Regions from separate parts of the Nocardioides montaniterrae genome, predicted to be linked through region 2. Evidence: predicted binding sites of a transcription regulator. Region 2 holds the regulator's gene; the other holds the start of a gene.
What was found. Region 2 encodes LexA, which represses DNA repair genes until DNA is damaged. Its sites were predicted from a motif close to TCGAACANNTGTTCGA; they were not measured.

Region 1: a site for LexA is predicted at 2,214-2,229, ahead of ACYVJ3_RS14500 (SAV_6107 family HEPN domain-containing protein). Genes of this name have one in related genera too.

What each region holds. Positions count from the first base shown of each region.
Region 1 covers NZ_BAAGSB010000012.1:6,243-9,740, reverse strand. Annotated here, with positions in the region: gene dinB (DNA polymerase IV) at 1-1,014, opposite strand, end outside; gene ACYVJ3_RS14505 (methyltransferase domain-containing protein) at 1,036-1,737, opposite strand; gene ACYVJ3_RS14500 (SAV_6107 family HEPN domain-containing protein) at 1,767-2,189, opposite strand; gene ACYVJ3_RS14495 (SGNH/GDSL hydrolase family protein) at 2,316-3,374, shown strand; gene ACYVJ3_RS14490 (hypothetical protein) at 3,352-3,498, opposite strand, start outside.
Region 2 covers NZ_BAAGSB010000001.1:252,888-256,385, reverse strand. Annotated here, with positions in the region: gene ACYVJ3_RS01375 (MXAN_6640 family putative metalloprotease) at 1-243, opposite strand, end outside; gene ACYVJ3_RS01370 (MXAN_6640 family putative metalloprotease) at 296-1,954, opposite strand; gene lexA (transcriptional repressor LexA) at 2,009-2,746, opposite strand; gene ACYVJ3_RS01360 (LysM peptidoglycan-binding domain-containing protein) at 3,005-3,340, shown strand.

The DNA of each region.
Region 1 (3,498 bases), on a different contig from region 2:
GGCCCGCGAGTCCAGCAACCGCTCGAGGAGCGCGAGCGCAGCGGCGTACACCTCCTGGGTCACGTCGGTCGGCTCGCCCAACGACCTCGACCGCGACACGGTCGTGAAGTCGCTGAACCGGACGGTGATCGCCACCACCCGGCCGACCTTCTCCGCCGCCCGCACCCGCGCGCAGACCCGCGAGGCGAGCCGCAGCAGCTCGCGCGCCAGCTGGCCGCGATCGCGTACGTCGACCGCCAGCGTGTGCTGCGACCCCATGCTCCCCTCGGGCTCACCCTCCCCGAACCCGAACGTCCCCGCACGCCCCGGCGTCAGGTAGTCACGGTCGGTGCCCCACGCGAGGTGGTGCAGCGTGGTCCCGAGGTGGGTGCCGACCCGACGCCGGAGGTCGTCCACGGGCACTGCCGCGACCGACCCCACGGTCGTCAGCCCGAGCCGGTGCAGGCGGTCACGGGTGGCCGGGCCGACGCCGTACAGCTCCCCCACGTCCAGCGGATGGATCTCGGCCACGAACCGCTCCGGCGAGAGCACGCAGACCCCGTCGGGCTTGGCCCGTCGGCTGCCGAGCTTGGCCACCGACACCGTCGCGCCGATCCCGACCGAGCAGGTGATGCCGTGCTCGGCGTACACCCGGGAGCGGATCAGCGACGCGATCCGCTCGGGCGGGCCGAACAGACGCTCCGCACCGCTGACGTCGAGGAACGCCTCGTCCAGGGAGACCACCTCGACCACCGGCGTCACCGAGCGGAACGTCTCCATGATCGCCTTCGAGGTCGGCGTCAGCAGGCCGAAGTCGGGCGCCATGAAGATCGCCCGCGGGCACAGCCGCTCGGCCTCGCGGCCCGACATCCCCGATCGCACCCCGAAGTCGCGCGCGGGGTAGTTCGCCGAGAGCACGACCCCTCGGTGCCCGCCGCCGATGATCACCGGTCGCTCGTGCAGCTCGGGCCGGTCACGGATCATCACCGACGCGTAGAACGCGTCCATGTCGACGTGGAGCAGGTGCAGCGGCATCACGCCGCCGCCGGAGCAGGGCTAGCGCGCCAGGACGTGCAGCTGCGTGGCGAGCGGGAGGTACTCCTCGCGAGGGGCAGCCGCGCGCTCGAGCTCGACCAGCGACGCGACACCGCCGGGCTCCTGGTCGATGAGTGCGCCGGGCACGAGGTCGGTGAAGACGCGTACGCCGTGCACCGACTCGACCGCGAAGCCGGCCTGGGCCAGCAGCGCGGTGACCTCGTCTCGCGTGAAGCGGCGACGGCCGCGGACCGGGTCGCCGGCGCCGAGGTCGGCCAGCACCGCCCGCGCCTGCTGGAACTGGCCGGCCATCGCCTTGGCCAGGACGGTCGCGTGGGTCTGGGCGACCAGCAGGCTGAGCACGCCTCCGGGACGCAGCACCTCGCGGATCGCGGCGAGTGCTGCGACCGGGTCGACGACCTCGAGCACACCGTGGCAGAGCACCAGGTCAGCGCTCGCGGGACCCACGATCGAGACCAGCTGGTCGACATCGCCCTGGTGGCCGGTGACGCTGACGCCGGCCTCACGGGCCCGGCGACCGAGCGCGGCGAGGGCGTCGGGACTGGGGTCGACCACCGCGACGCGGTGCCCGAGCTCGGCCAGCCGGACGGCAGAACCGCCCGTGCCACCGCCGATGTCGACGACCTCCGCCGTCGTGCCGGCGAGCGCCTGCTCGAGTCCGTCCCAGACGACCACGGTGCGCGGGCCTGCTGCCGATGCCATGCCCAGAACACTAGGGGATCACGTGATGCTCAGCCGACGGCGCGACCGGCGAGACGCTCACCGATCGGCACGTGCGGGGTCAGCCCGAGCGACTGCTCGATCACGGCGAGGAACCGGTCGGCGTCGCGCACCAGGTCGTCGGCCTCGCGCTCGGTGACGGCGTACGTCGATCCTGCCTCCGCCGCGGCCCGCTTGGGGGCGCCCGCGGCGAAGAACCGTGCCCACTCCTCGAGCTCGGGCGCGACCGTCATCAGCAGCACCCAGGCGTTGCGCTGCGGTCGGCGCTTGGCGGGCTCTGGTCGGGCTCGGGCCGCGAGCAGGGCGGCGGCGGCCCGGAGCGCGGAGACGTGGGCGCAGGCGTAGCGGGTCGCGACGTCGCGGGCAGCGACCGCCTCGCTCAGCGATTCCGCCGAACGCATGAGGTAGGAATGGGTGGTCGCCGGCAGCATCATGGGCTCGCCTCTCCTGGATCCTGTTCGAACGTTTGTTCGAACAGTGCCAAGGTACATCTCCCCTCCGACACACCGTCAAGGTCTGCGGGTCGCCCACCTGCGCCGGTCTAGCCTTCACCGGTGCGGATGACTCGATGGGGGGCGGTTCTCGCCCTGCTCACCGGGCTCCTCGCCACCCTCCTCACCGCCTGCGACGCGACCACCGACGACGCGGGCCATCCCGTCCGGGTGATGGTCGTGGGCGACTCGATCTCGCAGGGCCGCCCCGGCGACGCGACCTGGCGATACTGGTTCTGCCAGGCTTTCGCCCACCAGCACGTCCCGCTCAAGATGGTCGGTCCCACCATCGGCCAGCGCAACGGCGCGATGGACTACGAGCTGCCCTGGGACAACGAGGCGCACGCGGCCAAGGGCGGCTCCCGGATCGAGTACCACCTGACGCGGATCGTGCAGGAGATGCGGACCTACCGCCCCGACGTCGTGGCCATCGAGATCGGCTTCAACAACGCGCGGGAGGAGAACGGTCCGCAGGTCGCGGCCGGGACGATGCAGCTGATCGACAGGATCTGGTCGGTCGACCCCGACACGAAGATCGTCTACGGCGAGATCCCGCTGCGCGACTGGTACCCCTCCGGCACGCCGGTCAAGGACCGCAACCGGCACGCGGAGGTCGCGTCCCGGATCGTGGCCGAGAAGCTCGCCGGCGACGACCGCGTCGCGATCGCCCACGTCGTCACCGCTCCCGACCGGCCCTGGGACCCCCGCCTGTACTCCACCGACGGCACCCACCCGACCGCGACCGGGCAGACCCTGGTCGCGCAGAGGTACGCCGAGGCGTTCCACGACCTGGGGATCCTCCCCGAGCAGCCGCAGATCTTCCACGAGCGCACGTGGAACCCGCAGCCCCAGGCCGCCGTCTCGCGCGCGTCCACCGGTGGCCTGCACGTCGACTGGCACGCGGTCGTCGCCGACGACTGGACGACCAGCGTGCGGATCACCGTCACCGACGCGAGCGGATCGACCGTGGCCGACCACACCTACCCGACCGACCCCCAGCGGTGGACCGACCCGACGAGTGCGACGTACGTCGTGCCGCCGGGGACCTACCGCGTCGTGCTGACGCCGATCCGGGGCTGGATGACGGGTGCTCCGGGACCGGCGGTCACGATCGTGCTGAAGGGCTGACCTCGGCGCGTCGCCAGCTCGAGGCCCGCAGGAACCGGCTGGTGGTCGGGTGCCAGAGGAACACCAGCGTCGCCGACGACAGCAGGGCCGCGAAGATCAGCGCCCAGACCACCGACGTGGGGGG
Region 2 (3,498 bases):
CAGGCTGTTCTTGGTGACGGCCAGGTTGCGCAGCGCCATGGTCAGGTCCGGGTGACCGTTGCTGCCGTTGCCGGCCAGGATCTGCTGCACCGACTGCAGCGCCGCCTGGGCGTGCAGCAGCGCCCGGCTGAGGCCGTTCGCCCCCGGGGAGGGCGGTGTCGTTCCGGCGTACGCCGATGGCGTGGTGAGCGTGAGGCCCAGCGCGATCAGCAGTGCAAGGGTCAGGGTCCGGGTCCGAGACATGCACTCGAGCCTAAGCGGTCGTCCGCCGGACCGGCGAACGACCGCTCCCGTCTCAGCTCTTGTACGCCGTCGCGACCAGGCTGTCGGCGGTGTTGTCGTCGTAGCTGTGGCTCGACCAGCAGCTGTACTGCAGCTGGTTCGGGTTCGGCTGGTCCCAGCAGGAGAAGCGCGTCGAGGTGTTGAGGAGCTCGACCTCGACGTTCTTCACGAGCTGGTAGCCGAACTTGATGCTGACGGTCGCGTTGCCGCTGGCGTCCAGCTTGATCAACCGCATGGCGTGCGACCCGGAGCGGTAGTTGGTCCACAGCGTCGCCGCCGCGCCCCGCGCCCGGTTGGGCAGGTCGAAGTGCAGCCGCGGGCGCCAGCTGCTGGCCATGCCGCGGATGGTGCTCAGCCGGATGGCGACGTAGCTGAGGTGCTTCAGGGTGCCGTGGACCTTGACCACCTTCTTGCCGGGCCCCACGCGGGTGCTCACGGCGACCGGTGCGCTCGGGTAGTGGTTGGCCGCAGCCTCACGGAAGAACTTCGTGGGGTGGCGGGCCGCGAGGGCGAAGCCGCTGAACACCTTGGAGAGGCTGGTGCCGCGCGACGCGAGCACGGCCGAGATCGCCTGGGTGGAGTACATGTCCTGCGCGGCCGGGTTGGCCGCCTTGTTCGCGTCCATGTGCTGCCACAGGTTCAACATCACCACGGGCAGTGCGTTGTTGGCATCCATCTGCGGAGCGACGCGCTCGGTGAGGTAGCGGAAGAAGATCCAGGTGCCGTACCAGTGGCTGTTGTTGACGTCCATGGGCAGGCCCGGGTTGGAGATCGGGCTGTAGCGCAGGTACTGCAGGTTGTCGTTGACGTCGGTGTAGAGCTGGTCCTCGGCCCAGGTGGCCGTCGCCTCCTTGATCCAGTCGTCCTCACCGATGTCGTAGGAGAACTGGACGGCGTGGAAGAACTCGTGCGCGGCGGTGACCTGGACGTTCTCCATGGGCGTGTTCGTCGGGAACTCGGCCTGGGAGAAGTTGTTGTCGAGCACGCAGTACGCCGACACCGCGTAGTCGGTCATGTCCGGGTCGTCGCTGGTGCAGTAGCCGTAGGTGCTCGGGCCGAGGTTGGCCAGGTAGATGTCGGTCCACCCGTTGGGGCCATGGTTGGTGCTGCCGGAGTCATCGAGCGGCATGCGGTAGCCGGCCGCGGCGTAGACGGAGCGGACGTGCACCACGATGGCCAGGACCATGTCGACGTAGTCGGGCGTGGTGTTGGCGTCGGGGCCGTCCTGTGCGCTGACGCCGTTGGTCGGGTCCTCCGCCGCGGTGACGTAGTGGACGCAGATGCGGTCAGGGGTGGAGCAGACGTAGTGCGCGTTCGTGCGGTACACCGGGTCGCCGGAGCCGTCGCTGGTCGCGCTCGGGCGGGCGAAGAGGCGGTCGGCCTGGACCTGCTGGTCCTTGCTCAGCGACCGGTAGGCGACGCGCAGGTCCGACAGCACGATCGAGGCGTCCGTCGTCCGTTGGATGGCGCGGGCCTCGCGACGGGTGCCGTGGAACAGCGTCTCGGCCCGCTCGAGAGCGGCGGTGGCCTGTGCGTGGGAAGGCAGAGCGCGCCCGTGGCCGGGCGCGGCTGGCGGGGCAGGCGTGGCGGTCGCACTGAGCGGGCTCGCGAACGCGGTGCCGAGGACGAGGACGAGGACGCCGGCGTACGACCTGGCGCGGGTGCTGAGCATGCGCGCCAGACTAGGTGCGGAGCGCGGATTTCCCGCGCTCCGCGGCCTAGTGGACTAGACCTTCCGCAGCACCGCGGTGACCTTGCCCAGGATCGTGGCGTGGGTGCCGTCGATCGGTTCGAAGGCAGGGTTGTGCGGCAGCAGCCAGACCTTGCCGTCCTTGCGGCTCAGGGTCTTGACCGTGGCCTCGCCGTCGATCATCGCGGCGACGATCTCGCCGTTCTCGGCGGTGTTCTGCTGGCGGATCACGACGTAGTCGCCGTTGCAGATCGCGGCCTCGATCATCGACTCGCCGCTGACCTCGAGCAGGAACAGCTGGCCGTCGCCGACGAGCTGCTTGGGCAGCGGGAAGACGTCCTCGACGCGTTCCTCGGCCAGGATCGGGCCACCGGCGGCGATGCGGCCGACGAGCGGGACGTTGCTCGGCGTCGGCGCGGCGTCGTTGATGCCGGTCTCGTCGAAGCTCGACTCGGCGTCGTCGGTCGGGCCCGCGCCGGTGAGGGGCTTGCGCTTCTGGAGGCTCTCGGGCAGGAACACCTCGATCGCGCGGGGCAGGTGCGGGTCGCGGCGTACGAAGCCCTTGGCCTCGAGGGCACGCAGCTGGTGGGCGACGCTGGAGGTGCTGGTCAGGCCGACGGCCTCGCCGATCTCGCGCATGGAGGGCGGATAGCCGCGGGAGTCGATGGCCTTCTTGATCGTGGTCAGGATGCGCTGCTGGCGCGGGGTCAGGCCGGAGCCGTCCGGGGGACCGTCGGGGAGCTCGCTGACCGGGCGGATCGCCTTCTTCGTCATGCCTCCGACCGTAACCCCGATCACTCCCGTGATCAAACAGGTGTTCGAGGTGGGCGTGTCGCGGCGGCGTACGACACGCCGTCGAACAAGTTTGCGATGAAATGCACGGGATTGTTCGAATGGGTGTTCTAACATCGTCCATGTGTTCGATCGAACGTCTGATCGAGATACGGACAGGACCTTCACCGAGGGTTGTGTCGGTGCCTTCCGCTTGACTCTGATCGAACACGGACCAGACCCACTTCCCCGGAGGTCACGATGAGCACCATCAGCTTCAGCCCCACCTACGACTACCGCCCGCAGCTGCGCCTCACGCGCCGCGGCCGGCTGGTCGTCCTCGCCCTCGCGCTGATCGCGATCTTCGCGATCGGCCTGGCGGTCGCCTCGGCCTCCGCCGGTGGCGCCCACGCGGGCGACGCTGACGTGCACGTCGTGACCGTCCACCCCGGCGACACCCTGTGGGACATCGCCGGCACGGCCGCGGGGTCGGTCGGCGTCACGACGGGCGAGATGGTCCAGCGCATCACCGACCTCAACGACGTCACCGACGGCATGGTGTACGCCGGCCAGGACCTCCGGGTCCCGAACAACTAGGACTCCGCGCCCCGGACGGCGCGGTTCACAACTGAATACAGACTTCGCCTGCCGCCTCGACCCCGGCAGGCGTTGGGGAAGACGAGAGCCCGGTCCAGATTTCCCCTGGACCGGGCTCTCGCGGTTTTTCCACAGGGGCAGGCCGACGCTGTTGATCG